2 regions of the Clostridium sp. DMHC 10 genome follow, and region 2 is predicted to be linked to the other one. Evidence: a T-box and tRNA genes for the amino acid it is inferred to sense, from the RefSeq annotation. Region 2 holds a T-box; the other holds one or more tRNA genes.
What was found. A T-box is a leader RNA that pairs with one kind of tRNA and senses whether it is charged. The one in region 2 lies ahead of metG (methionine--tRNA ligase), so its partner is inferred to be a tRNA-Met.

Region 1 (16,216 bases), 1.6 Mb from region 2:
AGTATATATAATAATATGGATATCAGCTATATTGGCAATAATCGCAGCATGCTTTGTAATTTATTATTTTTCTCAAAAAATTATAATTAAACCTTTAGGAGAAATTAATAGTGTTGCAAGAAAAATAGCAAAAGGTGAAGTTGACAAAAGGGTAGGTATTGAATCAGATGATGAAATAGGTGAACTTGCGGAATCCTTTAATTTTATGGCAGATTCTCTTGAAAAAGTAGAAAATAATAGAAGAGAATTTATATCAAATGTATCTCATGAGATTAGATCACCTATAACCTCTATAAAAGGATTTATTGGCGGTATACTTGATGGAATAATACCTCAGGACAGAGAAAAATATTATTTATCTTTAACTTATGATGAAATAAATAGGCTTACAAGGCTTGTAAATGATTTACTTGATTTATCTTCTATGGAGGCTGGGCATTTAAAATTAAATATTGTAAAATTAAATATTAATGAGATGATAAAGAATACTGTAATTAAATTTGAAACAAAAATAAATGAAAAGAAACTAAAGGTTGATGTATGCTTTAATTCTGATGCCTTGTATGTTTTAGGTGATGAAGACAGAATAAATCAAGTTTTAACTAATCTTATAGATAATGCTATAAAGTATGTAAATGATGATGGAAAAGTAGTAATAACCACAAGAGGAAAGTCAAATAAAGCATATATATCAATTTATAATAATGGTCCCCAAATTAATGAAGAGGATTTTAAGCATATATGGAATAGATTTTATAAATCAGATAAATCACGTACTACTAAGATGAGTACTGGTCTTGGACTTCCTATTGTAAGAAGTATACTTACACAACATGGTGAGGATATACATGTTGAAAATAAAAAAGAGGGCGGAGTTGAGTTTACTTTTTCACTTAAATTAGTAACTTAATTTATTGAATTATAATAATTTATTCATAATTCTTTAAACTACTAAGCTTATAATATAATAAATAATCCTATATGGGGGTGCACTAATTGCCAAACGATGATAATGAAATAAAGGATGTTGACTGGAGAGAAGTGAATATAGAAGACAGCGATAGCAGTTTGGGTCAAATTAAGTTCAAGAAAAACAGAAATAAGACTAGGTTAAGATCAGCACTAAAATTTGTTTTTATGATAGCTGTTGCGTCTATTTCTGGTGCTGTTACGGCTGCGTATATTGTTAATGTTAAGTACTCAGATTCTTTGGTGAAAAGCAATACTCCAATATTTCAGAAAAAGAAAGCGTTAAGTAGCAATAATACTAATAGTGATACTTCGGTAACTGAAAATTCAATAAATAAAGTTGCACAGGAAGTAGGACCGTCAGTTGTTGGAGTAAAAAATAGTTTAAATGGATTTGATGGAAAAAGCCAAGAGTATGTAGGTTCTGGAATAATAATAAGGTCAGATGGGTATATTGTAACTAATTACCATGTTATACAAGATCAAAGTGCTATAACTGTTAAATTGCCTAATGGAAAAAACGGTAATGTATTTAAGGCTAAACTCATTGGATATGATAATTTGTCTGATTTAGCTATAATTAAAATAGATTCACGTAATTTGCCTGCAGCAGTATTTGGAGATTCTTCAAAGATTAAGATTGGAGATAGTGCTATTGCTATTGGAAATCCCTTAGGACAAGAATTTCAAGGCTCTGTTACATCAGGTGTTATAAGTGCTATAAATAAAGATATAAATTTGCCAGACGATACAAATGGGGAGATTTCAAAATATAAAATTATTGAAACAGATGCGGTAATAAATCAAGGTAACAGCGGTGGAGCGTTATGCAATGAAAACGGAGAAGTAATAGGAATAAATAGTCTTAAACTTGGAGATAAATATGCTGATTCTGGCATGAGTGTTGCAATATCAGTAAATGAAGCAAAAAAAATAATAGATGAAATTATAAAGAATGGAAAAGTAACAAGGCCATTTCTTGGAGTAGTTGGAGGAACAGCACTTGCTGATAAAAACAATGGAATTCAAGGAGCTTACGTAAAATCAGTTGTTAGTGGAAGTGGACTCGCAAAGGCTGGAATAAAAGCAGATGATATAATAGTTGAACTAGATGGAGTTAAAGTAACAAGTATTGATGATATAAGAGATATAATTCAGGATAAAAAGATTGGAGATAAAATACCATGTAAAGTATATAGAAAGGGTAAATATATAAAGTGTGAAGTTGTATTATCTGAAAATAAAGAATAAATTTAATAATTTAAGTAATGAAAGTAGTGATAAATAATATGTTTTTAGTAGTTGGACTTGGAAATATTGGAGAGGAGTATGCACACACTAGACATAACATTGGTTTTGATGCAATAGATGCCTTAGCAGATAAGTTCAATGTTTCTATAAATAAAGCTAAGTTTAAAGGAATGTATGGAAGCTTAAATATAGGAGAAAATAAAGTTATACTTTTAAAGCCGTCAACATACATGAATTTAAGTGGAGAAAGTGTTGTAGAAGCTGTGAATTTTTACAAAATAAAGAAGGAAAATATCATAGTGCTTTATGATGATATAAGCTTTGAGGTTGGTAGGTTTAGGATAAGAAGAAAGGGAAGTGCTGGAGGGCATAATGGAATTAAAAATATTATACAGAATTTATCTTCAGATGAATTTACAAGGGTGAAAATAGGTGTTGGACAGCCTAAAGGTGATCTTGTAAAACATGTTCTTGGGCATTTTTGTGATGAAGATAGGAAAAAAAGTGGAAAAAATTTTTAAAATAACTTGCGATGCAGTTGAACTTATTATAGACAAAGATGTTGAAAGTGCTATGAATAAATTTAATTGCATTGAAGTTTAATAAATTTAGAGGTGTTAAGATGAGACTTAAAGGGCTTATGCAGCCTTTGAAAAGTGATAAGAGATTTCAAGATGCTGTTCTTAATATAAAAAATCGTGAGTTCCCTATAGAGCTATGTGGAATCTCCGAATCAGGAAAAAGCTATCTTATAAGCGGGCTGTATGAAGAAACAGATAGCCCATTTTTGGTGATTACAGATAGTGATATTGAGGCTAAAAAAATATATGAAGATTTGTCTTTGTATATGTCAAATGTTTATTATTTTCCTACTAAAGAGATAGTTTTCTACAATATATATGCAATATCTGGTGATTTGAGGTGGGAAAGGTTAAACGTTATAAAGCACATGCTTTCTAAAGGGAAGAAGATAATAGTAACCTGTGCTGAAGCTTTAATTTCTACATATATACCAGTAGACTTATATAGAAAATATACTTTTAAACTTTCACTTGGAGCAAACTTAAATCTAGATGATTTTATAACAAAACTTGTTCAATCGGGATATGATAGGGTTGAATGCGTAGATGCCAAAGGTCAATTTTCTGTAAGAGGAGGAATACTTGATGTATACCCACCAACGTCTGTAGTACCATACAGAATTGAACTTTTTGGAGATGAGATCGATTCAATTAGAAGCTTTAATACCGAATCTCAGAGAAGCATAGAAAAGGTTAATAAAATAGAAATTTTTCCGGCAAAAGAAATAGTGCTTCCAGATGAAAATATAAAATATGGATATGAAAAAATAGAAAAAGAACTACAAACTTCATTAAAGGCATTTTTAAATAAAGATGAAAAAGAAAATGCAGAAAGGCTAAAAAAGACTATTGAATATAATCTAGAAAGTCTTAAAGAAAAAGGTGGATTTGAAACTATAGATAGTTTTATGCCTTACTTTTTTAAGAGCACATCGTCATTTTTTGATTTTATGAAAGATGCGGTTATCTTTATAGATGATTTTGAAAGATGTAGAGGCAAAATTGAAAGTGCTTATTATGAATTTGAAGAGAATTATAATGGATTTTTACAAAGAGGTGATATACTTCCAGGGCAAGGTAATATGGTTATTTCTAAAGATCACCTATGGATTATGTTAAATGAAGAAAAAAGTTGTGAAAATGTTTTCTCTTGAAAATTCAACTGATAAAAATTTAACAAGCAAAAGCTTTTATTTCAAGGAAGTTACTCTTTTGAGTTATCGTGGGCAAATGGAACTTTTAATAAATGATATAAAAGAAAAAAAGAAAAATAATTATAGAATATTAATACTTAGTGGTACTAAAGCTAGAGGGCAAAGGTTGGTTGATACTTTAAGGGATTTAAAAATTGAAAGTGTATATCGGGATGATGTTTCTGAGATAAATTGTGGTGAAGTTGTAGTTACGTATGGCAGCCAGCTTAAGGGATTTGAATATCCTGAACTTAAGCTTTGTTTAATAGCAGATAAAGAGGTATTTGGAGAGTCTAAAAAAGAAGAAAAAAAATAAAACAAGAAAAAATCAAAAAGGTGTAAGCAAGATAAAGAGTTTTACTGAACTTAAACCAGGAGATTATGTTGTACATGTTAATCATGGAATAGGTGTATTTAAGGGAATAGAGCAGCTTGATGTTCAAGGACATAAAAAAGACTATCTTACACTTAGCTATGCTTTAGATGATAAACTTTATGTTCCAGTAGAACAGCTTGATTTAGTTCAAAAATATGTTGGAAGTGAAGGAAAGGCTCCTAAAGTAAATAAACTTGGTGGAAATGAGTGGAATAAAGCTAAAAATAAAGTAAGAAAATCAATAAATGAAATTGCTGAAGAACTTGTGAAATTATATGCAGTAAGGTCTACGGTAAATGGATTTAAATTTTCCAAGGATACTGTTTGGCAAAAGCAATTTGAAGAAGAATTTCCTTACAATGAAACCCCTGATCAAATGTTTGCTATAGAAGAAATAAAAAAAGACATGGAAATTGGAAAGGTAATGGACAGATTAATTTGCGGCGATGTTGGTTATGGAAAAACAGAAGTGGCAATAAGAGCTGCATTTAAATGTGTAATGGACGGTAAGCAGGTAGCGTTTTTAGTTCCAACCACAATTTTAGCTGAACAACATTATAATAACTTTGTAAAAAGGTTTTCAGATTTTCCAGTTAAGGTTGATATGATAAGCAGATTTAGAACAGCTGCGCAGCAAAAAGTTACATTAAAGGCGCTTAAAGAAGGAAATGTAGATATAATAATTGGAACTCATAGGATACTTAATAAGGAAATAAAATTTAAAGATTTAGGACTTTTAATAATAGATGAGGAGCAAAGATTTGGAGTGACTCATAAGGAAAAATTAAAACAGTTTAAAAAGAATATAGATGTACTTACTCTATCTGCGACACCTATTCCAAGAACTCTTCATATGTCGCTTACTGGAGTTAGAGATATAAGCGTTATTGAAACTGCACCAGAGGAGAGATACCCTGTTCAGACATATGTAGTTGAATACAATGATCAGCTTATAAGAGATGCTGTAATGAGAGAAATAAGCAGAAAAGGACAGGTATTTTTTGTTTATAATAGGGTTGAAAATATAAAGGAAATGAGTTCTAATATTTCAAAATTGATACCAGAAGCAAGAGTTGCTATAGCGCATGGGCAGATGACAGAAAGAGAACTTGAAAAAGTTATGATTGAATTTGGAAATAATGAATATGATTTACTGCTATGTACAACAATAATAGAGACAGGTATTGATATTCAAAATGTAAATACTATGATAATATATGATGCAGATAAAATGGGGCTTTCACAGCTTTATCAACTTAGAGGAAGAGTTGGAAGAACAAATAGAATGGCATATGCTTACTTCACTTATAGAAAAAATAAAATCTTAACAGAAGTTGCAGAAAAAAGGCTTAAAGCTATAAAAGAGTTCACAGAGCTTGGTTCAGGATTTAAAATAGCTATGAAGGATCTCGAAATAAGAGGAGCAGGAAATATAATGGGTTCTGCCCAGCATGGTCATATGGCATCAGTAGGATATGATTTGTATTGTAGAATGCTTGAAAATACTATAAAGCAAATAAAGGGAGAAATAGATGAAGAACCTGTAGAATCAACCGTTGATCTTAAAGTGGATGCATATATTCCTTCTTCATATATACAAGATGAAACTCAGAAAATCTCTATTTATAAGAAGATAGCAGCTATAGATTCATACGATGAAATGATGGAGGTTCAAGAAGAATTACAAGATAGATTTTCAGATATACCAGAGGCGGTTAATAATCTTATAGATATAGCATATTTAAGAAGCATCGCAAGCAGCCTTGGAATACTTGAAGTGAAGGATAAGAATACGCAAATAGAACTTCAATTTGAAAATAATGAAAAAATTAACGAAAGTTTAATAAAAGGGTTACTTCAGAATTATAGCAAGGAAATTGTGTTTAAAATGGGTGAAAAGCCGATAATATTGTATAGTTTGAAGAATATAAAAAGAGATGAGATGATAAAAAAATTAAAAGAACTTTTACAATATATGAAGTCCATAGTTGAAACAAAGTAATTTTATGATAAAATAAAAATTTGTGCATAATAAAGTTATTAATATGAAACTTAATTAAATAAATAATTAGAAAAGCGAGGTAAATTTATGAAAAGTGCTAAAAAGATCATAAGTGCATTAATGCTAGGAATGTTTGTATTTTCAGCTGCCGGATGCGATATGATAGAAAAGACACCTGAAGGAATTTCAAAACAAGTGGTAGCGAAAGTAAACGATGAAAAGGTAACAAAAGGAGAAATTGACAAGCTTGTAAAGCAATCTGGAGTAATTGCAAGTATTGAGCAGCAGTATGGAACTAATTACACAAGTAATGAAGAAGCAATGAATGCATTAAACCAGCAAAAAGGGCAATTGCTTGATAGTAAAATAACTGAAGTGTTATTTTTACAGAAAGCAAAAGAGCTTAAGTTAATGCCAAGTGATTCGGAATTAAATAAACAAGTAACGTCTCAATATAATTCAGCTAAGAAACAATATAAAACAGATACTGAGTGGAAATCAGCATTAAAGCAGGCTGGTTATACAGAAGATGAGCTTAAAGAACAAATGAAAAACGGTATAATAGAACAAAAAAGTCCTAAATTACATATATAAGGGAATAAGCATAAGTGATTCAGCTGCAAAATCATATTATGAAAAGAATCAAAGCAGCTATACAGAAAAAACAAACACAATTAATGTATCACATATTTTACTTAAAACTGAAGATGAAGCTAAAAAGGTTGAAACAAGAATAAAAAATGGAGAAGATTTTGCTAAAATAGCTAAAGAGGTATCCACTGATACTGGCTCAAAGGATAAGGGTGGAAGTTTAGGAGATATACAACAAGGTGATACAAATTACGATGCAACTTTTATGGCAGCAGCATGGAAATTAAAAGCTGGAGAAGTTAGTCAGCCAGTTAAAACTCAATTTGGATGGCATGTAATAAAGTGTGTAAAGAAAACAGAGTATCCTGTAAAGGCATTTGATAAAGTTAAAGCAGATATAAAGAGCACTCTTTTAAAACAAAAACAACAAACTAAGTTACAAGATACTATTACTAAATGGAAAAAAGCGGCTAAGATAACTAAATACGAAAAAATCTATAAATAAAAAATCCATAGAAGGTAACTTCTATGGATTTTTTTATAAAGAAAACTATGCATATATGCATAAAATTTCAAAATAAGTTGGATACTATAAATGTAAAAAAAATTTAGGAGGGAAACAAGTGATGAAAGCAACAGGTATTGTTAGACGTATAGACGATCTTGGAAGAGTTGTAATACCAAAGGAAATAAGAAGAACTCTTAGGATAAGAGAAGGAGATCCTTTAGAAATATTTACAGATAGAGAAGGGGGAGTTATTTTAAAAAAATATTCACCTATAAATGAGCTTAACGATTTTGCAAAGGAGTATGCAGAATCATTAAATTCTTCAATAGGGCAAATGGTAGCAATTTGCGATAAAGATGCAATAATATCAGTTAGTGGATCAGCTAAAAAGGAATATGTTGATAAGAGAGTAAGCGACGAAATTGAAAGCTTAATGGATGAAAGAAAGTCATTTAATATGGCTGAGGAAGGAAAGCCAATGCCATTATATGATGAAGATGAGGCAGAAGGAAAATATACGGCACAAGTTGCTGCTCCAATAATAGCAGAGGGTGATGCTGTGGGTGCAGTAGTTATTTTTCAAAGGATGAAGATGCAAAATTTGGAGAGATGGAAGAGAAAATGGCGGAAACAGCAGCACTATTTTTAGGAAAACAAATGGAACAATAATATAATATAGTAATAATACCTCTAAAATTTAAATATTAATACTTATAGAAATTTTGGAGGTATTTTAATATGAAAAAACAATCTTTAATAAAAGGCACTTTTATATTAGGTATAGCAGGCATAATTGCGAAATTCTTGGGATTATTTTTTAGGTTTCCCCTTGTTATGCTTATAGGTGATGATGGAATAGGATATTACCAAATGTCATATCCGTTGTATACATTTTTTATTGCTGCAGCATCTGGAATACCTGTAGCTGTGTCTAAAATGGTTTCAGAGAGAAATGCAGTTGGAGATACAGAGGGAATAATATTAATACTTAGAAAAGCCATTATTCTTATGGTTATGCTTGGAGGAGGATTTACACTATTCCTTTTAGCATTTTCTAAAGAACTTGTAAGATTTCTCAATTGGGACAGCCATGCATTATATTCACTGATGGGGATAGCTTTTGCACCGCTATTTATATCTATAGTAAGCCCATTTAGAGGCTTCTTTCAAGGACTTCAGAATATGACACCTACGGCTATATCTCAAATACTAGAGCAAATTGGAAGGGTAATTGTAGGAGTTGGACTAGCATATCTATTTTTAAATAAAGGAGTAGAGTATTCGGCAGGTGGAGCAGCTTTTGGGGCAACTTTTGGAGCTATAATGGCTGGAATATATTTATTTTACAAGTACATTAAAGCTGAAAAACAATTGGGAAAAATAAAAATTAAAAATGATAGTTCTATTTTAACTAAAATAATATGTATAGCTATTCCAGTGTCACTTGGTTCCGCAGTAGGAAGTATAATGAGTCTTTTAGATTCTATTCTTGTACCTCAAAATTTGCTTAAAGCAGGATTTGATTATAGGCAGGCTACTGAGCTATATGGACAACTTACAGGAAAAGCATTTGTGCTTGTTAATGTTCCTCTTACATTATCAATGGCGCTTTGTATCTCTATTGTGCCAATGATTTCAGAAGCGTTTATTTTAAAAAGAAAATTTCAACTAATAAGTAAAGTTGACACAGCATTAAGAATGTCAATGGTAATAGCAATACCATCTTTTTAGGGCTATTTTTTATGTCAAATCCAATAATGAGATTAATATTTCCAGGACACTCAGCAGGAAGCGATATTTTAAAATATTTAAGTATTAGCATACCATTTATAATTTTATTTCAAACAACTACAGCGATATTGCAGGGTGTAGGAAAGTATTTATTGCCTGTAATAAATTTATTTATAGGCTGTGTGGTTAAGGTATTTATAACTATACATTTAGTGCCATCACCCAATATAAATGTTTATGGAGCTGTAATAGGGACTATAATTGGATATTTTGTTGCTACTATATTAAATGTAGCAGCGTTCAGTATAAAGTTAAAAATTAAGCCTAAATACTATGATATTTTAATAAAACCTGCTTATGCCTCAATTATTATGATAATAAGTGTTGTATTTATTTATACGTATGTTTATAATAAAACAATGAATAATATAATAAGTTGTGGCATATCTGTGCTTTCAGGTGTTATAATTTATTTTATATTAATTATTGTTTTTGGAGTATTTAATTATAGCGATATTAAACGAAGATTTGTTAAAGGATAAATAAAGGAAAAGAGGTAGAAGTTTTAGTGATTAAAATTGTTGGACTTGGACCTGGATCGAAGGATGCAATTACTTTTGGTACCTTAGAACTGCTAAAAAGCAGTAGTAATGTTATTCTAAGAACAGAAAAACATCCTACAGTAAAGTATCTAAAAGAAATGGGCATAGCATTTCAAACTTATGATGAAAAGTATGAGAAAAGTGAAAGCTTTGATGATGTGTATAGTTCTATAGCTGAAGATATAATAAAAAGATATTCCGAAGCTGGAGAAGTGGTTTATGCGGTCCCAGGGCATCCTCTTGTTGCAGAAAAGTCTGTCGAGATATTATTAAAATTATGTAAAAAACAAAACATAGAAGCAGAAGTACTTCCTGCAGTAAGTTTTATAGATGTTGTCATGGAAAGACTTCAAATAGATCCAGTTAGAGGTCTTAAAATAATAGACGCGTTTGATATAAAAAATCAAATTTTAGATAAAAGAATAGGACTAATAGTAACTCAAGTGTATAATAAGTTTATTGCATCAGATGTAAAATTAGCGCTGCTTGAGTATTATAAAGATGATACAGAAATATATTTTATAAGAGCCGCAGGAGTAAAAGATACAGAGAGTATACGCACAATGCCTTTGTATGAGCTTGATAGGCAGGGAGATATAGATTATTTGACATCGATATATATACCACGTGATGTAGAAAACAATAAAGATTTCTATGACTTACTTGATATTATGGAGAAGCTTAGAAGCAGTGATGGTTGTCCATGGGATAGAGAACAAACGCATGAATCTATAAAGAAATCTATGATTGAGGAAAGTTATGAAGTTGTTGAAGCTATTGAAAAAATGACGATAATATGGTTATTGAAGAACTTGGAGATGTACTTTTTCAGATAGTTTTTCATGCTCAACTTGGAAAAGAAGAAGGAATGTATAATATCAATGATATAATATCTGGTATATGCAGTAAAATGATATATAGGCATCCCCATGTATTTGGAGATTCAAACTGTGAAACATCTTCAGACGTAATTAAAAAGTGGGATGAAATAAAGAAAAATGAGCAAGGATTAAAATCTCATACTGATGAATTAAAACATGTACCTAAAATTTTGCCAGCACTTATGAGGCAGATAAGGTTCAAAAGAAAGCTGCAAAAGTTGGATTTGATTTGGACAGCATTGAAGGTGTATTTAACAAGGTTTTAGAGGAGTTTTATGAGGTAAAAAATGAATATAATGCTAGCAAAAAGGATAGAATATTAGAAGAAGTTGGAGATTTAATATTTTCTGTAGTAAATGTTGCTAGATTTCTTGACATTGATAGTGAGTTTGCATTAAATTATACTATAGATAAATTTATAAAACGCTTTGAGTACATAGAAAACGAAGCTTGTAATAATAACTTGAGATTAGAGGACATGACATTAAAGCAAATGGATGATCTTTGGAATAAGAGCAAATCAATTGAAAAAGACAAAATTTAATAAAAATATCTTTCGAAAGAAGGATTTTTATAATTAATGCAGAATATGCTAATGTATAGTTAAGCATACTCTTAAAATTTAAGGAGGTAACAAAAGTGAATAAAGCAGAATTAATAGCTAGTATAGCAGAAAAAGGAAATTTAACTAAGAAAGATGCAGAGACAGCATTAAAAGCATTTATAGAAAGTATTGAAGAATCTTTAGAGAAAAATGAAAAGGTTCAATTAGTTGGTTTCGGAACTTTTGAAACTAGAGAAAGAGCTGAAAGAAAGGGTAGAAACCCAAGATCAAAAGAAGAAATAACAATACCAGCGTCTACTGTACCAGTATTTAAAGCAGGAAAAGAATTTAAAGAGAGAGTAAATAAATAATAAATTTAGGCACAAATTAAAAATCCCGGTTAATCCGGGATTTTTAAGTATAATCCTACACGAGGTTTGGGCGGAGCCATTATCCTTCTAGAACAAGAAATAGGCACTCATAAAAATACACGAGGTTTGGGCGGAGCCATTATCCTTCTTACAGTCAGATAAATCTTAAAACTTAATGATGCTCAGCTTTGCTGAACGAAATAAATATAGGTGATTTTAAAAGTTTGGAATAAGCATTAATAAGATTTTAAATTTTCTATGGTGAAATGAAAGAAAATTATTTTTTATTGCGCATTGTGTATTGTAAACTGAATTAAATATGGTTTCACTGAATATTTGTTTAAATCATATAATAACGATTGGGAGGAAAAAATGAGACTAGATAAATACTTGAAAATTTCAAGAATAATAAAAAGAAGAACTGTTGCTAAAGAAGCTTGTGAAAGTGGAAGAGTATCTATAAATGGAAAGGTTGCAAAACCAAGTACAGAGGTGAAAGAAGAAGATGTAATAGAAATTAGATATGCTTCAAAGGTATTAAAAGCTAAAATTTTAAATATTTCAAGCCATGTACTTAAAGAAGAAGCAAAACAAATGTATGAGGTAATATCAGGTGAAGAAATTTAGGTTATAACTTGCGAATATTCTACATATATATTAAAAAGTAGAATAGGAGGTAATCTGGTATGGAATCAAAAAAAGAATCAAATACTGATAATAGTAAGAAAAGTCTTATGACTATAGAAAATAGAAAAAAGCTTTTATTGACAGGTGTGAGTGAAGTTGTCAGCTTTAATGATGAGCAAATTATACTTAATACTAATGTAGGTTCACTTGTTATTAGAGGAAGAGAACTTAAAATGAATAAATTGGATGTACAAAATGGAGATATAGTTATAATTGGAGTAGTCAATTCCTGCGTATATAACAGCAATGAGGATAAGCATAATAAAGATAGTATTTTGTCAAGATTATTTAGATAGGTAATAAATTATGATTTTGACTATATATGATCAGTTTGTTTTTTTATTATGCAATTTCATAGCAGGAATTGTAGTCGCAGGACTTTTTGATTTATATAGAGTTATAAGAAATATAAAAAAAGTAAATAGAATTTTGGTTTTTATACAAGACATAATATTTCTTATTTTATGCGGATTTATTGTATTTGCATTCTTATTGTATACAAATGAAGCTTACATAAATATTTATGTATATGTATTTATGATATTAGGAATAATTTTTTATGTTAAGGTAATAAGCCGTGGGTATGTAAAGGCTGTTGATACTATAATAAGAAAGTTAATGAAACTTACTAGAATTATTGTAAATTTTATAATTTTTCATTTTTGAATCAATATTCTTAAATAAAAAATAAAAATTAGTTAATAAATAGCTTGAATAAATCTAAAAAAGCTTTTAAAATGTATATATGGGTATTAAGTTTTAACTCTAGAGGAGAGTTTTATTTATGAGTAAAAAGTCAAAACTAAAAATTATAATACTTATGGTTTTTATTATAAATATAGGATATATATTTGTTAATCAAGAACTCACTATGTTAAGAATAAAAAATGACATAAAGACTAAACAGGAAACCGTAGATAAGCTTAGCAGTGAGAATAGAAAATTACAGGATCAAATTAAACTTACTAAGACTGATAAATATACTGAAAAGCTCGCAAGGGAAAGATTGGGTCTTATAAAAGAAGGTGAAACTCCTGTAATGGATTCAAGTGAAAAAAATAAATAGCTTAATAAATTATAATTAACATACACAATATAAAATCAAGGAGGAGTCTTTTTAATATGACCTTAAAGGCAGGAAGTATTTTAGAAGGTACTGTTGTTAATATCACCAATTTTGGAGCTTTTGTTGAAGTAGATGGAAAAACTGGACTTGTTCATATATCCGAGGTGGCAGATTCATTTGTTAAGGATATAAGAGAATATTTAAAGGAAAAGGATAAAGTAAAAGTTAAAGTTCTTTCCGTAGATGACAATGGAAAAATAAGTTTATCGATAAAACAAGCTTCTGCACCTAAGAAATCAGCAAGACCAATTGAGATAGATTGGGTAAAGAAAAGTAAGCCACAGCCAACTGTTAATTTTGAGGATAAATTATCAAAATTTTTAAAGGACAGTGAAGAAAAATTTCAGGATTTAAAGAAACATCAAGATTCTAGAGCTAGAGGTTATAGAAAAAATTCAAGTAATTAAGATGGCTTTTAAAGGGAAGCATATCTATTTAAGAGGGTTTAATACCCTCTTAAATTTTGCCTTAAATTAATATATGTATATAGGAGGATGTGAAAAAAGGTATTCTATAGGTTTTACTATACAGCACATAAAGCCTTATGAGCGGCTCGTAAAAAAGAATACCTATATTTTTCACATGCTCCTATAGATGAACAACTTGAAACTTACAATTTTTGGGTTTCTTAATAAATAAATAAAAAAGTTTAAAAATGTTGTTGACAATAGTCTATGTATCATATATAATAAATATTGTCGCTGATGAGTGACATGCCGAAGTGGCGGAACTGGCAGACGCACAGGACTTAAAATCCTGCGATGCTAATCACATCGTACCGGTTCGATTCCGGTCTTCGGCACCAAATAATATATCGCGGGGTGGAGCAGTTGGTAGCTCGTCGGGCTCATAACCCGAAGGTCATAGGTTCAAGTCCTGTCCCCGCAACCATTAGTTTTTATATGCCGAAGTGGCGGAACTGGCAGACGCACAGGACTTAAAATCCTGCGATGCTAATCACATCGTACCGGTTCGATTCCGGTCTTCGGCACCAAGTAGCATATCGCGGGGTGGAGCAGTTGGTAGCTCGTCGGGCTCATAACCCGAAGGTCATAGGTTCAAGTCCTGTCCCCGCAACCATTATGGCGGAATAGCTCAGCTGGCTAGAGCATTCGGTTCATACCCGAAGTGTCGTAGGTTCAAGTCCTATTTCCGCTACCAAAAGACTGTTTGAATAAAACAGTCTTTTTTTATGTCCTTAATTAGAAGCACAATATATATGAACAACTTGAAACATAGAAATTATAAGTGCCAAATGTATTCTGTTAAATTAAAATTTAACTCAATGCACAATTCACAGTTCACAATGCACAATGAAGGTAGATTTACCTTTTGCTACGCTCAGGTAAATCTTAGAACTTGATAGTGTCAGTTTCGCTGAGCACTATATTTTAAGCACCTTGAGCATATTAAGTTTTTGGATTTTTCGAAGCATAGCGGAGAAAAATCGTCCTTCATTGTGAACTGTGCATTGTGCATTGTGAATTGCGTCAACTTTCAGTTTAACAGGATTAATTTGGCATTAGTCATTTTAACCTTTCAAGTTGTCTATCTATGTATATGTACTTTAAAATACTAAAATTTCACATGCAGCACTGTAAAAAAAGACGTAAAATACAAAAATAAAAAATCATGTTTAGTCATAATGTAAACTTATAGTATTTTATATATAGTAAAAATAAGTAAATAAGTATTGTAGGGATAAATGTCTTAAAAAAAACTTTTTGAATAAACATCAATTGACAAACATTTCCAGAACACTTTGATATAATTAACCTAAATTGTTTGTTATGGGTGGTGGATGTTATAATGCAATACGATAGCAATGTATTAACTTATGAGAGGGTTGCTAAGGAAAATAAAAAAGATACTAAAGTTAATAATGTAAACAAAATATTCATGATAAAACTTATACTATTTGCAGTGAGTTCGTTTTTTATAAGTAGGGTTGTAATTGTAGATTCTATGGCTCCGTTTGGAATTGCTTTTACAATTGTAATTTTAAATTTTAAGTTTGATAAAAAGATAGATACGGTATCGTGTATTTCATCTGCACTTGGATATATTTCTATTCATAGTGAACTTAAGGATTTCCATATGTATGTAATATCTATTTTAATTATGGGGGTTATATCCTTTACATTAAGCAAAATAACAAAGATTAAAAAACTGATTTTTATGTTTTCAACTATTTTTATAGAATTTACTATTTTTAAGTTCTTAATTTTAAATTTAACTATTGAGTCTGCCATTTTATTTTCTTTAATACAAGTGGCTTGTACCGTATCATTATATTATATTCTGAATTACTGTATTATATGTTTCGATAATATTAATTCTAGACATCTTTTTTCAAATGAAGAAATCATAAGCATGGCTATAACGATTTCTATTGCCATTTCAGGTACTAAAGGAACTGAACTTTTTGGTGTATCAATAAGAAACACATTATCGATGCTTTTTATACTAATTCTCGCATATGTAAGTGGAAGTGCAGTAGGAGCAGCATCTGGTATAGCTTTGGGTGCAATAGTTGGTATGAATACAGATAATATGCTTGTGTATATAAGTGTATTTGGTATAGCTGCATTAATAGTAGGAATTTTTAAGGAATCAGGAAAGCTAGTATCTGGAGCATCATATGTTATTATTTTGTGTATATTAATTTTATATTGTAAGGATCATGGAGATTTAAATTTTATAGAGGTTTTTTTAACCAGTGCAGCATTTGTAATAATACCAGATAAGGTTTATGAAAGAATTAGAAGTGAAATTAGCTGGGATAAAAAGCAGGAAATTATAA
Region 2 (16,216 bases):
TTTTATAAATAATTGCCTTATTGTCATAAATTTAATAATTGTGTAGAAATTTTAAAAAATATATGTTATTATATATACATATTTATGAAACAAAATACGCATATTGTTTCATGAGCTTACAATTACAAGATTAAGTTTATAAATTATCCAAAATTTAAAATATAATGTACTATGAAAAGCTTTTAATTGGCATTAAACGGATTATATTTGAATTTTATGGCAAAAAGGACGAATGAAAATAAGTTTGTTAGTTATAAATTATGACATAATAAAAAATTCTACTGTTTTGAGAAATAACATTAGAATTTTTTTTGCATAAATATTTGCTTTTTACATTTATTTACAACGAAGTTTTTTGATATTATTTGCCCTGTTTAAGAGGTTTTAACAATTTTTGAGAAGTATCTTTGGGGAATGTAACCTTTTTTAATTCCTTCAGTGACTAGTAAATAAGTAGCTGTAGTATCAAATCTAGCGTCATGGAAATTGCCGTCTCCTTGAAAAAGCTTTTTACTTAAATCTTTAATATGAGATGAGTTTATATTTAAAAATCTTACAGCTTCTTCAAGTCTAGGATTTTTATAATTTCCATTATTATTTATTATTTTGCATATGTTTTTGTAATAGTTCATGGTACAAAAGATATGGTTAGGGTTAAAAATCTCTCCGCAGCAAGCCAATTCGTGAGTTAAAAATTTTATATCAAAATTAACATTATGACCTATAAGTATATCTGCTGTTTTAAAATCGTCTAAGAAAAATTCCAGATTATCTTTAAAAAACTTGCCGCCGCTCAATTCGTTTAAAATTTCTACACTGAAGCCGTGTACATCTTCTGCACTTGGCTCTACGTAATCTACGGAAAAAAATATGTTTTTTCCAATGGTTTTGTTTGGTTTTATATTTGTATCTACTAGGATGTAGCTTAACTGGCATATGTTGCCTGGTCTTAAACCAGTTGTTTCGGTATCAAAAAATATCATCTTCATATTTTATCAGAACTCCTATTATAAATTTATTGTATAGTTTAGTATTATAAAACAAAAAAGAACTGACATCAAATATTAAGTAAAGCGCAAGTAACAAAAATAAAATACTATGTGATGAATTCCATATTAATTGTCTCTTAACTGTACGTTATTCTGTTGATAATTATGGTGTTTTATATAAAAAATATATATTACGAATTAGTATAAAATAATGTATAGTTGACAATAATAAGTTTATGTACTAATATATAATCTATAAATGCATTGATGGGAAGAGTAATAAATGGACGCATGCAAAGAGAGCTGATGTATGGTGAAATTCAGTGGTGTAAAAGTTTATGAACATGGACCCGGAGCAGAATATCTGAAATTTAGTAGGGTATTACGTAAGCATACGTTAAAATGCAGGGTGATAAAATAAATTATGAATTTATGAGTCACTTAGTGAGATTTTTGTCGTGAGATAAAAATAAAATAGAGTGGTAACGCGTGAATTCGCCTCTAAATAAAAACGTAAAAGTTTTTATTTAGAGGTTTTTATATTTTAGAGGAGGCTTTTACAATGTCAGAAAAAAAACCATTTTATATTACAACACCGATTTATTATCCATCTGCAAAATTACACATAGGAAACACGTATACAACGGTTGCAGCAGATGCTATTGCAAGATTTAAAAGACTTCAGGGCTATGATGTATTTTTTCTAACAGGTTCAGATGAACACGGACAGAAAATACAGAGGATAGCAGAAAAAGAAGGAGTTACTCCAAAACAATATGTTGATAAAATAGTTGCAGGTATAAAAGACTTATGGAAAATGATGAATATAAGCTATGATAAATTCATAAGGACAACAGATGATTATCATGTAGAGACTGTACAAAAAATATTTAAGAAACTTTATGATCAAGGAGATATATATAAAGGTTCATATGAAGGCTGGTACTGCACACCTTGTGAATCTTTCTGGACTGAAACTCAGCTTCAAGATGGTAAGTGTCCAGACTGCGGAAGACCTGTAGAAAAAACTAAGGAAGAAGCATATTTCTTTAAAATGTCAAAATATGCTGATAAACTTATAAAATATATAGAAGATCATCCACATTTTATTCAACCTGAATCAAGAAAAAATGAGATGTTAAATAATTTTTTAAGGCCAGGACTTCAAGATTTGTGTATTTCAAGAACATCATTTAATTGGGGAATACCAGTTACTTTTGATGAAAAACATGTCATTTATGTTTGGATAGATGCGCTTTCAAATTATATAACAGCTCTTGGTTATGGAAGTGAAAATGATGAAAACTTTAAAAAGTATTGGCCTTGTGATGTTCATCTTGTAGGAAAAGATATAATAAGATTCCATACAATTTATTGGCCAATTATGCTTATGGCTCTCGGCCTTGAACTTCCAAAACAGGTTTTTGGCCATGGCTGGCTTTTAGTTGATGGGGGGAAAATGTCAAAATCAAAGGGAAATGTTGTAGACCCTGTATTATTAGTTAATCATTTTGGCACAGATCCTGTAAGATATTATCTTTTACATGAGATACCATTTGGAGCAGATGGACTTTTTAATAACGAAATTTTTATAAAGAAGATAAACTCTGATCTTGCAAATGACCTTGGAAATTTAGTTTCAAGAACTGTGGCTATGCTTGAAAAGTATTTTGATGGAATTATTCAACCACCTTTAGAAAAGGAAGAACTAGACAATGAACTTATAGATTTGGCACTTGGACTTCCAGAAAAGCTTGATGCAGACATAAAAGATTTAAAGATACCTGAGGCACTTGATCATATATGGGATGTTATAAAAAGAGCAAATAAATATATAGATGAAACAGCACCATGGGTTTTAGCTAAGGATCTTTCTAAAAAGGAGAGGCTTGGAACAGTTTTATATAATTTAGTAGAAACACTTAGAATAGTATCAACTGTACTTTCTGCTTTCTTACCTGAAACAAGTGAAAAAATAAACGCTCAACTTAACATTGAAACTGCAACTTGGAATAGTCTTTCTGCCTTTGATGGAACAAGAGCAGGAACAAAAGTTAAAAAAGGAAATGTAATATTTCCTAGAATAGACCTTGATAAAGCGCTTGAAGAACTTAACAAATTAAAGGAAGAGCAGATGAAAAAGGCAGCACAAGGACAGGAAGCAAAGGCTGAACCAATAAAACCTGAAGTAACAATAGAAGACTTTGAAAAACTTGATTTTAGAATTGTTAAGGTGTTGGAGTGTGAACCAGTGAAGAAATCAGATAAACTCCTCAAACTCAAAGTTGATTTGGGTGGAGAAGAACGACAGGTGGTATCAGGAATAGCAAAATTTTATAAGCCAGAAGAATTAGTTGGAAAATCTGTAATACTTGTCGCTAACTTAAAATCTGTAAAACTTAGAGGAGAATTATCACAAGGCATGATACTTGCTGCTTCTAATGAAGATGACAGCAAATTATTTGCAGCAACTATAGATGGTGAGCTTCCAACTGGAAGTGTGGTAAGATAAGTATAATAAATTCCAGAGAATACATAACTCTCTGGAATTTTATTATATTTATAAGAAAGGAAAATGTCTCATATATTCCTGATAAAATTGATTGATAAAATCCTCTATAATTAAATTTAATTGTAGAGGATTTTATTTAGAAGATTATATATTTAAAGGCTTAATGTCTTTTTACATTAATCGCCTGTTCACCCTTTTGACCTTCAGTTACATCAAATTCAACTTCCTGACCTTCTTCAAGAGTTTTAAATCCATCTTCTTTAATACCTGAATAATGTACGAATACGTCATTTCCTTCCTGGGTTGTAATAAATCCAAACCCTTTTTGAGAATTAAACCATTTAACTGTTCCTACCATATAAAGACCTCCAAAATAAAATATAAAATGAAAATTCATTCATCTAATTAATAGTATATACTATAAATTTAGATTATATACATATATTTATAAATAATACTAAAATACTGTTATAATAAAAGTAGAAAGCAATATTTTTACGAGGTGATTTTATGAAGCATAAATTTAATATATTTAAAGGAGAACATAAGCCAGGTTTTGGAGCTAGAGATTTTTTAAAATATGTAGGTCCTGGACTTCTTGTCACCGTAGGTTTTGTAGATCCTGGAAACTGGGCTTCCAATGTATCAGCTGGTGCTGATTATGGATATAAGTTATTGTGGATGGTAACACTTTCTACTATTATGCTTATAATATTGCAGCACAATGCAGCTCATCTTGGAATAGTTACAGGAGATTGTTTATCAGAAGCAACTACAAAAAACGTGAAACCTGGGTTAAATAGATTTATATTATTTAGTGGAGTGGGGGCAGCAATATCTACAGCTATGGCAGAACTTTTGGGAGGAGCAATAGCTTTAAATATGCTTTTTAAAATTCCAATAAAAATAGGAACTTTGATAATGTTATTTGTTGTAATGTGGATGCTTTTTTCAAATTCTTATAAAAAACTTGAGAGATGGATAATTGGTTTTGTTTCAATTATAGGAATTTCATTTATATTAGAAATTACACTGGTAAATATAGATTGGAAGATTGCTGCTATTAGTTTTATAAAGCCAGAAATACCTGTAGGGTCAATGCCAATCATAATGAGTGTTTTAGGAGCTGTTGTTATGCCGCATAATTTATTTTTACATTCTGAAATTATACAGAGTAGGCAGTGGAATATACAAAAAGAAGAAGTTATAAAAAAACAGCTTAGGTACGAATTCTTTGATACAATTTTTTCCATGCTTGTAGGTTGGGCAATAAATAGTTCAATGATATTACTTGCAGCAGGTACATTTTTTTCAAGTGGTATTAAAGTTAATGAATTAACTCAAGCACAAAGTATGCTTAGGCCTATTCTTGGAAGTCGTGCTTCAATAATATTTGCAGTGGCATTATTATTTTCGGGTATATCATCGACGGTTACAGCTGGAATGGCAGGAGGAAGTATATTTGCAGGTATATACAAGGAGCCATATGATATAAAGGATAGTCATACAAAAGTTGGTGTTTTAATAACACTTGTATTGTCAGCTGTTGTAATATTTTTTATAACAGATCCATTTAAGGGGTTAATATATTCTCAAATGCTTTTAAGTATACAGCTTCCAATAACTATATTTACCCAAATATATCTTACTTCATCTAAAAAGGTCATGGGCAAATTTGTAAATAGTTTGTTGGATAAATCACTTCTCATAATAATAGGAATAATTGTTACAGGATTAGATATAGGATTGCTAATTACTTCTTTTAGATGAAAACTATATATTTACACCATTAATATAATGATTTATACTAAGTATGCATAAAAACTTTTAGATATGGGAGGAATAAGTCAGAGCATATTCTGACAATAAAAAATGGCTGAATCTATAGTTAAACCAGTTTATCAGAAAATAGCAATTGATATTGCAAATAGAATAGTGGATGGAGATCTTAAAGTTGACGATAAATTATATGGAAGGTCTGTTCTTGCAAGTAAATATAATGTGTCACCTGAAACTATAAGAAGAGCTATAGCTATATTAAGTGATATGGGTATAGTTGAAGTTGTTAAAGGTAGTGGAATTACAATAAAATCAGTAGATAATTGTTTGAAGTTTATCGATAAATATAAAGAAATAGATTCTATGCAGTCTTTAAAAAAGGAGGTCGAAAATTTAATACATAAAAAAGATGAGTATGAAAGAAAAATAAACAGCGTAATAAATGAATTGGTAGATTACTCAAGTAGATTTAGCAAGAGTGATCCATTTACTCCTTTTGAATTTGAAATATATAGTAATATGGAAATCGTAGGCAAGAGTATATCTGAAACAAAGTTTTGGCAGAATACAGGTGCTACAATTATAGCAATAAGACGTGGTGAAAAACTGATACTTTCACCGGGACCTTATGCTACTTTTGAACATAAGGATACAATTATAGCAATAGGAGATGAAACGAGTTACTATCGTTTAAGAAAGTTTTTATATAAAGAGAATTAATGAAAATAAAGTGCCGTAATACCATGAACAATGGTTTTATGGCATTTTATTTTAAGATTTATTTTTATTAGAAAAAAACATGTAAAATATTGCTATTTACATAACTAATATATTATAATATAATTAAAGAAACAACTCTTACTTTGCAACAAGTTGCTTGTTTTAATATTATGTGGGTATAGTATTTAGAAGTTTTTATAATCAAAGAAACAACTTTAAAATAAAAAAAAAAAAAAAAAAAGTTGTTTATCTGTAGAAAAGGAGGAGTTAGATGATAGAATTTAAAAACGTATGTAAAAGTATAGGAGGAAAACCAATAATAAAGAATGTAAATATTACTATAAATGATGGAGAATTTATAACTTTTATTGGACCTAGCGGCTGTGGAAAGACAACGACATTGAAAATGATAAACAGGCTTATTAAGCAAAGTTCAGGTGAAATATTGATTAATGGAAATAGGATAGAAGATGAAAATATAATTAAGCTTAGAAGAAACATTGGATATGTAATACAGCAAACAGGTCTTTTTCCACATATGACGGTTAGGGAGAATATTATGCTTATACCTTCACTGGAAAAAATTGATAGGAATGAAATAGATGATAGGATAGAAAAACTTTTGAAGTTGGTTGGCATGGAAGCTTCAGTTTATATGGATAAATATCCGAGTGAACTTAGTGGAGGCCAGCAGCAGAGAATAGGCATAGCTAGAGCATTTGCAATGAATCCAGAAATAATACTTATGGACGAGCCATTTAGTGCATTAGATCCTATAACAAGAAATCAGCTTCAAGATGAGGTATTTAATATACAACAAACTTTCAAGAAGACAATAGTATTTGTTACTCATGATATGGATGAAGCATTAAAATTAGCAGATAGAATTTGTATAATGAAAGATGGTTCAGTAATGCAATATGATACACCAGATAAAATACTTAAAAATCCTATAAATGATTTTGTTAAGAATTTTGTTGGTGAGAATAGAATATGGAATCAACCTGAGTTAATTAAGGTTAAAGATATAATGATAAAGGATCCAGTAAAGTCAGGAAGTGAAAGAACTGTGCTTCAAGCCTTGGAGATAATGAAGTCTAGTCATGTTGATAGCTTGCTAATATTAGATAAGGAAGGTAAGCTAGATGGACTTGTTACCTTAAAGGATATAAGAAGAAACATTGACAGAAATATAAGGGTTAGCGAAATTATGAACAGAAATATTATAACAATTAATGCTGAGGAATCAATAGTAAATATTATGAAGAAAATGCGTTATGAAAAGATAGGATACGTCCCAGTTACAGATGATGAATCTAAATTAGTTGGACTTGTTACTAAAAGTAGTCTTTTGTCAGTTTTAACTACTCAGTTTATTGAAGGTGAGGTGGAAGCTTTTGAGTAATTTTGTTAATTTTATATTAGAGAGAAAAGACCAAATATTCACTCTATTTTTGCAGCATATAGAACTCACAATATTTGCAGTTTTAGTCTCAATAATTGTAGGGGTTCCACTAGGTATTTTAATAACAAGAGTAAGGAAGCTTTCTACTCCTGTAATAGCAGTTGCTAATATAGCTCAATCAATACCAAGTTTAGCACTTTTAGGATTTTTAATTCCTGTGTTTGGAATAGGTAGTAAACCATCAATAATAATGGTAGTTATATATTCTCTGCTCCCAATTATAAAAAATACTTATACAGGACTTATAAATATAGATGCGCCTATAATAGAAGCGGCTACAGGGGTTGGGCTTACAAAAAGCCAGATCCTTTTAAAAATAAGTATTCCTCTTGCTATGCCAATTATAATGTCAGGTATAAGAATATCTGCTGTAACAGCAGTGGGACTTATGACAATAGCAGCATTTGTTGGCGCAGGTGGTCTTGGATATTTAGTATTTTCAGGGGTGCAGACAGTAAATAACTATATGATACTTGCAGGTGCAATTCCAGCTTGTTTTCTTGCTTTATTTTTAGATTTTATAATAGGAAAAGTTGAAGAACATGTTGTTCCAGAAGGAATTAGAATTTCTAAGGGTGAAAAAATCAAGAGGAGAAAGATTAAAAATAGAAAGTTTAATAAAATTTTAGCTGCAGTACTTGCGGTGATAATAGTTGTGGTGAGTTGTGTTGCATTTTATAATTCTAGAAATAAAAAAGTTATAGTAATAGGTTCTAAGAATTTTAATGAGCAGCTTATACTTGGAAATATGGTTGCATCACTTATAGAACATGATACAGATTATAAAGTAGAAAAAAAGTTGAACTTAGGGGGAACCAATGTTGTCTTTAGCGCTATGAAAAGTGGTGATGTGGATTTATATGTTGAATACACAGGAACAGGACTTGTGGATATAATGAAACGAAATAGTATTTCAGATAAAGATAAGGTTTATAACATGGTAAAAGATTATTTTGATAAAGAATATAATATGGAGTGGCTTAAACCAATTGGTTTTAATAACACTTATGTTTTATCTATGAAAAAAGAACTTGCCAATAAATATAATATAAATACAATATCAGATTTATCGAAGATGAGTAATAACTTTACATTAGGAAGTACCATGGAGTTCTTAAATAGAGCTGATGGATATTTAGGACTTCAAAAAACGTATAATATTAATTTCAAAAATACGAAGGGACTTGATGGAGGACTTAGATATTCTGCACTTAATAAAAACGAAACTCAAGTTACTGATGCCTTTTCAACGGATGGGCTTCTTAAAAAGTTTGATTTAAAAACTCTTAAAGATGACAAAAACTTTTTTCCACCTTATTATGCAGTTCCTTTAGTAAAGAAAGAAACATTAGAGAAATATCCTAAACTCAAAGGTGTGTTAGAAAAGCTTCAGGATAAGATAACTGATAGTGAAATGAGAGAATTAAATTATAGAGTGGATAGTGGCGAAAAACCAGAAAAAGTTGCAGATGATTTCTTAAGAAGCAAAGGGCTTATTAAATAATTTCTTCAATGATTTCAGTTTAGTCGAAGTAACAGTATTTAATATTTCAAGATACTGCTACTTCGTCATATTTTTTTAGGATGCTTGGCTCAACATAAACTTATGAATTACATGAGCTACTCCGTCTTCTTCATTTGATTTTGTAACATAGTCGCATATTTTTTTTACTTCTGGAAAAGCATTGCCCATAGCGACTCCAAGTCCTGCATACTTTACCATAGCAATATCGTTACCAGCATCGCCTACACATATAATTTCATCAGGGCTCAAACCTAGATTTTTGGCTAAAAGGCTTACCCCAAATCCCTTGTCTACTTTTTTTATTTAAAAATTCTAGAAAAATATCTTCACTTCTCACAACAGTATATTTGTTATGAAATTTTTTGAGGTACCAATTTTTTCTGCTCTATCCAAGTTTTCTTTTGAATCTACAAGCATTATTTTTATTATGCTTTCATTTCTGTCAATAGCATCAAATGGCTTTTCAATGAGAGAAAGGTTATTCATGTAAGCTTCACGCTCGCTGTAAGGGTTTATTTTTGGAGTAATACATTCATTGGTAGTAAGTGTATGAACATTTAAGTTTAGTTTTAAGCTTAAATCGTATATTTCCTGTAAATCTTCATATTTCATTAAATTCTCAGCTATTATATGGCCAGTTTTTGTTTTTTGAACTACAGCACCATTAAAGGCTACTGCATAATCGTCATCTCCCATTAAATCTAGTTGCTTTAAATATTTTTCAATTCCTTTTGCTGGTCTTCCAGTAGCAAGAACTACTTTATATCCATTTTCTTTCGCTGTTTTTATTGCGTCAAAATTCGCTTTAGATATTGTTTTATCGTCTTTCAGGAGAGTTCCATCCATATCAAGTGCAATTAGTTTGTACATAGCAAATCCTCCAATTAATTTAATATAAGATTTTCGTATATTGAAAGTGAACATACATGAGGTTTGGGCTAATATATATATGCGCAATACAAGTTAAAGAAGGATAATGGGCTTACATCCCAAACCCCGTGCATGATCATTATCCTTCTATACATTAAGCAAATAATCGCTTAAAATTACCATTTAGATTTGTAGAATTTTTTTAATGTGACGAAGCATTGTTACTTAGCAATATTTTTAAACTGCTAAAGTTAAATTGCATGTTTCTACATAATAATATTATATCATCATATATAAGGCTAAGATAACCCCAAAGTTTTAATGTGCACGTTTACTAATCTTTTTTATTGAAAAAAAATAATAAACTGATATAATTACTTTGTTTAGCTAGAAAATTTAGTTGATGCTGAATCGTAATTAATTAGGAGATGAATATTAAATTGAGATTGCATTGATTTAGAATTATTATATAGATATATAGTGAAACTAGTTCAACTACAATCTATATATGTACCATGATCCATTAAATATTGGTATTTTGGAGCACATACAGATTAAGTTTCACAGTGTTTTCACTTTATTAAAGTCTGTATTGATTCAGGCTTTTTTGTTGTAATGAAATAAAGATAAACCATTTGAAACTTCGAAATTAATTTGTACTAAAATGCTGTCTTCTGAGTATTATGCTGTAAATTGATTTTGACAGTTGAAATGGTTTATCTATATGTAAAGGAGAGAAAAAATGGCTGATCTTATAAATGAAATAGAAAAAAGACGTACTTTTGCTATAATATCTCACCCAGATGCAGGAAAAACAACTCTTACAGAAAAGTTATTGTTATATGGTGGAGCTATAAGGCTAGCAGGTTCTGTTAAAGCAAGAAAAGCTTCAAAGCACGCAGTTTCAGATTGGATGGAAATAGAAAAACAAAGAGGAATATCTGTAACTTCATCCGTTATGCAATTTAATTATGAAGGGTATTGTATCAATATTCTCGATACTCCAGGACATCAGGATTTTAGTGAAGATACGTATAGAACATTAATGGCCGCCGACTGTGCGGTAATGGTAATCGATGCTGCTAAAGGTATAGAGGCTCAAACTAAAAAGCTATTTAATGTATGTAGTCTTAGAGGAATACCTATATTTACTTTTATAAATAAAATGGATAGAGAGAGCAGAGACCCATTTGAACTTTTACAGGATATTGAAAATGAACTTGGAATAAAGTCTTATCCTATTAATTGGCCAATTGGTTCAGGTAAAGATTTTAAAGGAGTATATGACAGAGAAAATAAGCTTGTACAAGTGTTTGATGGTGGAAATCATGGTCAAACTGAAGTTGAAGCATTAGAAGGAAATGTAGATGATAATATTTTCAGAGATCTACTAGGTGATTCACTTCATGATAAGCTTATAGAAGATATAGAATTATTAAATGTTGCTGGTGATAAGTTTGATATAGAGAAAGTAAGAAAAGGTGAACTTACTCCTGTATTTTTTGGAAGTGCTCTTACTAACTTTGGTGTTAAGCCTTTTCTTGAGGAATTTTTAAAATTAACTTCGCCACCTCTTCCAAGAACATCTGATAAAGGTGAAATAGATGTATTTGATGAAAAGTTTTCAGCTTTTATATTTAAAATACAGGCAAATATGAATAAAGCACATAGAGATAGAATTGCCTTTATGAGAATTTGTTCTGGTAAGTTTAAAAAGGGCATGGAAGTATTTCATGTACAGAAAAATACTAAAATTAGACTTACACAGCCTCAGCAGTTTTTAGCACAGGATAGAGAAATAATAGAGGAGGCTTATGCTGGTGATATAATAGGTGTGTTTGATCCAGGAATTTTTAGTATAGGAGATACACTTTGTGAAAGCAGCGATAAATTTAAGTTTGAGGGAATTCCAGTGTTTGCGCCAGAGCATTTTGCAAGGGTTAGAACAATAGATACAATGAAGAGAAAGCAATTTATTAAAGGTGTAACACAGATAGCACAGGAAGGCGCAATACAAGTATTTAAGGAAACAAATATAGGAATAGAAGAATTAATTGTTGGTGTAGTTGGTGTACTTCAATTTGAAGTTCTTCAATATAGACTCAAGAGTGAATACAATGTTGAAATTAAAATGGATATGCTTCCATATAAAAGCATAAGATGGATAGAAAATGAAGATGTAAACATGGACGATTTAACGTTAACTTCAGATACCAAACGTGTAAAAGATATGAAAGATAGAAATCTTTTGCTATTCCAAAGTGAATGGTCAATAGGATGGGCACTTGAGCATAACAAAGGTTTAACATTATCCGGTGTCGCGAAAAGTGATGAGTAAACATATAGAGGTTTGGGCGAAGCCATGTGATTTGAGAACAATAAATTAGTCCTCACTATAATAGAGGAAAAACTAATAAATTAGTCATATTAAGCTGGGAGGTTTGGGCGAAGCCATGTGATTCACTCTATTGAAAGATATTAAATGAAAGCCATAAATCTAAGAGGCTAATTATTAAAAGCTTCCAAGATTTATGACCTTTATTTAAACTGTTCTGCTATATTATTACTTTATATAACTGGAGGTTAGGTAAAAGCTTTCTCAGTTTTTTTACGAAAAATACGCTGAGAATAAGTTTTAACAATAAAAGCATAAATAATACATTATAAAGATTCACGTCTAAATTCTGTAGGCACGGAGGAATTTTTTCCTTGTACCACCGTAGGAGCGAAGTAACAATGCTGAAGGAACGATTTAAAAAAATCCTAATAAATCTTAGATTTATAGGATTTTTTTAACGCGACGAAGCGTTGTTACTTCGTAATTTCTTAAGATGAAATAGAATTGTTGTCTATTTCAAAAGCTGAAGTATTGTTTCTGTAGTAGTATTTATCGAGTAGAGGCTGTACCTTTTTCTGCATCTTTCCAATAACAAAATCTGTTAATTTAACAGAACAGTATGCTAAAATCAAACCGCCGAATACATCAAGTACCCAATGTATTTCAAGATATAGTGTTGAGTAAATAACACTTAAGCAGAAAAATCCCCATACACATTTAAATAATTTATCCTTTTCACGCAAAACAAGTAAAAATGCTGCAAAAGCTATAGAAGTATGCATTGATGGAAAACAATTAAGTGCAGTACCAGACTTTTCGGCGAATGAATGAAAATGTCTTGCAAGACCATCAGGTTCACCTAATACGAACCATACTTCTTGAAGATGAAAAGTTATATAAAATGGGCTTATAAGGAAAATTTGAAATACATGAGCAGAACAAATATATTTAATCATTTTCTTATAATCTCGTATTATTGCAGATCTTAATATGCATATCATTGGTGGAAGTATAAAACCATTATTATAAACTAGCCTAAAAAACCAAGTTAAGTTATCGCTTTTATACATTCTAAAAATGGCACCATTATTAAAAGGTATTTTTTTAAATATAGGGTTAAAATCTACGACTATTTTAAGTTTTCTTTCTAGGTTTAGCATTTGTCCCCAAATTGCATAGCCATTTTTATTTATATACCATAAAAAAATTGCAAGTGGTATACAAAGAAGAATAAATGGAAGCCACTTAACATCTTTTCTCATGTCTTTATATGCAGTAAGAAAGATAAACCAATAAATTGATGCAATAACTTTATAACCAGGAGTTGCATTAACCAAATAAACATGTAGTGTATTTATAAAAAGTATTGTTCCGATAATTATAGGATAATATTCTTCTACAAAGTTAAAAATCTTCTTAAAATTATTTAATGTAGCTTGTCTGTTTAAACTTAACATTAATTCACCTCCATGACAGAGTAAATTATAACATATTAAATATGTAAAGTTAACTAAAATAGCAATAAAATTTGACTATTGAATTGTGGAAATTAGTATAAATAAAACAAATATGCTTAAAAATTTGGGATAAATACGGGATTTAGTAGGGGAATTAACAGATGAGTAACAAATATTTACACTTTGATTACATTAACCATTTTTATAATTGAATTTACATTAAGTTCCATAAAGACTATATGTAATATAATGGAATTAATTAAAATTAAGGCTGTTGTAAAATAAGAAAAGAAATTAATACTATAAAAAATTTTTACAACAGCCGTTGAAATGAAAAAATTTAATTATGAACTTTTTCTTTCATGCAGCATAGCATCTACAATGAAAACAAATGCTGATATAGATAATAATACATTTATAGCATTAATTCCTGTTCCTATTATTAAGACTGAAATCCATATTAAAAAACTGAAACTGCAAATCCATCTGAATATATTCATGAAATCATCTCCTGTTCTAGAAATTATGTCATTTTCAAAGTAAATCAACTATAGTATTTGTATTATAAAAATTAATATTCATAAAATTGTATGGATACATTTGCAATAACATTTATAAAATTATAATATAATTATTAAATGAATTCATTTGTAAATAATAAGGTAAGGTGAGGATAAATAAATGGAACAGAGAGTTACTAACACAAAGTATAGTATAAGAGATATTGCTGAAATATCGGTTATGGCCGCAATAGTTTTTGTAGCAACTAAGCTTACTGGTATACCAGTTGGACTTGGATATAAAGGAGTTGTACATGTTGGAGATAGCATGATATTTATAGCCGCTATAATTTTTAAAAGAAGAAATGCAGTTTTAGCTTCGGCTATTGGAATGGGATTATTTGATTTATTATCAACAGCTCCTATGTGGACGCCATTTACGCTTGTTATAAAAGGGGGAATGGCTTATATTGCAGCTAGTATTGCATATAGAAATGATTATAAAGGTGAAAGTATGATTAACAATATATTTGGTTTTATTCTTGGTGGAATATGGATGATAGGAGCTTATTATTTATCTGGAGTGGTATTAGATCATTATTTAATGAACTTTCCTTGGAGCCAAGCTTGGTTTATACAAGCAACTCATATAGCGCCAGACGTAGCTCAAGTAGTAGTGGGAATAATAATAGCTGTACCAGTAAGTAAAATAATTAAAAAAGCTAATATAATAAAACAAAGCTAGGTTAAAAAAGCTAAAATAAAAAGAGAGGATAACCTCTCTTTTACTATCTAGAAAAATCTTTGTGGAAACTATTTCTCTTATTTTTTCTAGCTTTTCTGCATTCAGGACATCTTACAGGATCATTTTCAAATCCTTTTTCTTTATAAAATTCCTGCTCACCCTCTGTAAAAGTAAATTCCTTTCCACAATCTTTACAAACAATTACTTTATCTGCCATGATAAATCCTCCTTAAACCATAGGAATAATTAATCTTGGACAAAGTTTCTATCTCCTATAAATTTAAGGAGTCAATAAAACAATACCTTGATAATTAACCTAATAATATAAATATAATGTTATTATATCACAAAATAGATAAAATTCAATATAATAAGAGTACAATTAATGGTAAAATATTAGTAAGGCAATAAAGGATTTTGTGATAAATTGCAGAATTTAATATAATAATATATATGTGATAGGGCTGTAATAAGATATGGTGATGTAGTTATTTTGATTAAGAAAAGGGAGATTAATGTGGAAAATCATGAAGAACTCTATGAAAAGTATTTAAAGCTAAAACAAGAATTTAGCACTTATCAAAACTTTGCTGAAAAACAAATACAAACAATGAGCGAAAAAAATACAGAGTTAGAAAAAAAGCTGGATGTACTTACTAATGTAGTAGAAGTAAGCAAGTATATAAACTCCAATATAAGTGATGATAATTTAATACCAATGATTAATGATATGATTATAGGAATTTTGGGAGTTACATATTCAACCATATATCTAAAAGAAGCTAAGGGAGATTTTATTGTTAAGGCTTGTAATATCAAGGTAGCAAATTATAATATAATAGCAAATACAATCTTTTCACTGCTTGGATCAGAAGATCCCATAGTCATAAATTCGAGAGAACCAATATTTAATGGCTTTAAAGGTAAACTTAACATACATTCTGTTATAGGAGTGCCTATAACTTTAAGGGATAGATTTATGGGCTATATAGTTGTTGAGCATACTTTATTTGATTTTTTTGGACATGGTCACATAAAATTTATATCAGCAATTGCTAATCAGATAGGTATTGCTATAGAAAATAATATTCTTTATAAAAGAATTAAGGAAGCTTCAATTAGGGATGCCTTGCTTGGAATAAGTAATAGAAAACACTTCTTTGATGTAATAGAGGAAAAAGTGTTAAAGTATCCTAAGAAAAGTTTCGCAATTGTAATGGTGGATATAGATTTCTTCAAAAGCTTTAACGATTCCTATGGACATCAATTTGGAGACAAGGTTTTAATAGAAACTGCGAGAATATTATCTAAGAATA

Region 1: it encodes a tRNA-Met, which carries the amino acid that the T-box ahead of metG (methionine--tRNA ligase) is inferred to sense. The anticodon was not compared.

The regions. Positions count from the first base shown of each region.
Region 1 is NZ_LGVB01000015.1:599,863-616,078, forward strand. It holds gene AGR56_RS04760 (HAMP domain-containing sensor histidine kinase) at 1-910, shown strand, start outside; gene AGR56_RS04765 (trypsin-like peptidase domain-containing protein) at 997-2,220, shown strand; partial or broken gene pth (aminoacyl-tRNA hydrolase) at 2,259-2,823, shown strand; partial or broken gene mfd (transcription-repair coupling factor) at 2,843-6,372, shown strand; partial or broken gene AGR56_RS04780 (peptidylprolyl isomerase) at 6,460-7,468, shown strand; partial or broken gene spoVT (stage V sporulation protein T) at 7,590-8,140, shown strand; partial or broken gene AGR56_RS04790 (polysaccharide biosynthesis protein) at 8,210-9,744, shown strand; partial or broken gene mazG (nucleoside triphosphate pyrophosphohydrolase) at 9,771-11,229, shown strand; gene AGR56_RS04800 (HU family DNA-binding protein) at 11,325-11,600, shown strand; gene AGR56_RS04805 (RNA-binding S4 domain-containing protein) at 11,973-12,227, shown strand; gene yabP (sporulation protein YabP) at 12,287-12,583, shown strand; gene yabQ (spore cortex biosynthesis protein YabQ) at 12,594-12,953, shown strand; gene AGR56_RS04820 (septum formation initiator family protein) at 13,072-13,353, shown strand; gene AGR56_RS04825 (S1 domain-containing RNA-binding protein) at 13,410-13,820, shown strand; tRNA gene AGR56_RS04830 (tRNA-Leu) at 14,129-14,218, shown strand; tRNA gene AGR56_RS04835 (tRNA-Met) at 14,229-14,304, shown strand; tRNA gene AGR56_RS04840 (tRNA-Leu) at 14,318-14,407, shown strand; tRNA gene AGR56_RS04845 (tRNA-Met) at 14,418-14,493, shown strand; tRNA gene AGR56_RS04850 (tRNA-Met) at 14,498-14,574, shown strand; gene spoIIE (stage II sporulation protein E) at 15,223-16,216, shown strand, end outside.
Region 2 is NZ_LGVB01000015.1:2,170,791-2,187,006, forward strand. It holds gene AGR56_RS12535 (3'-5' exonuclease) at 375-989, opposite strand; T-box leader at 1,245-1,495, shown strand; gene metG (methionine--tRNA ligase) at 1,552-3,501, shown strand; gene AGR56_RS12545 (cold-shock protein) at 3,662-3,859, opposite strand; gene AGR56_RS12550 (Nramp family divalent metal transporter) at 4,012-5,271, shown strand; gene AGR56_RS12555 (TrkA C-terminal domain-containing protein) at 5,374-6,000, shown strand; gene AGR56_RS12560 (betaine/proline/choline family ABC transporter ATP-binding protein) at 6,272-7,405, shown strand; gene AGR56_RS12565 (glycine betaine ABC transporter substrate-binding protein) at 7,398-8,969, shown strand; partial or broken gene AGR56_RS12570 (Cof-type HAD-IIB family hydrolase) at 9,045-9,914, opposite strand; gene AGR56_RS12575 (peptide chain release factor 3) at 10,603-12,198, shown strand; gene AGR56_RS12580 (phosphatase PAP2 family protein) at 12,687-13,655, opposite strand; gene AGR56_RS20360 (hypothetical protein) at 14,000-14,155, opposite strand; gene AGR56_RS12585 (ECF transporter S component) at 14,337-14,900, shown strand; gene AGR56_RS12590 (zinc-ribbon domain-containing protein) at 14,944-15,117, opposite strand; gene AGR56_RS12595 (sensor domain-containing diguanylate cyclase) at 15,394-16,216, shown strand, end outside.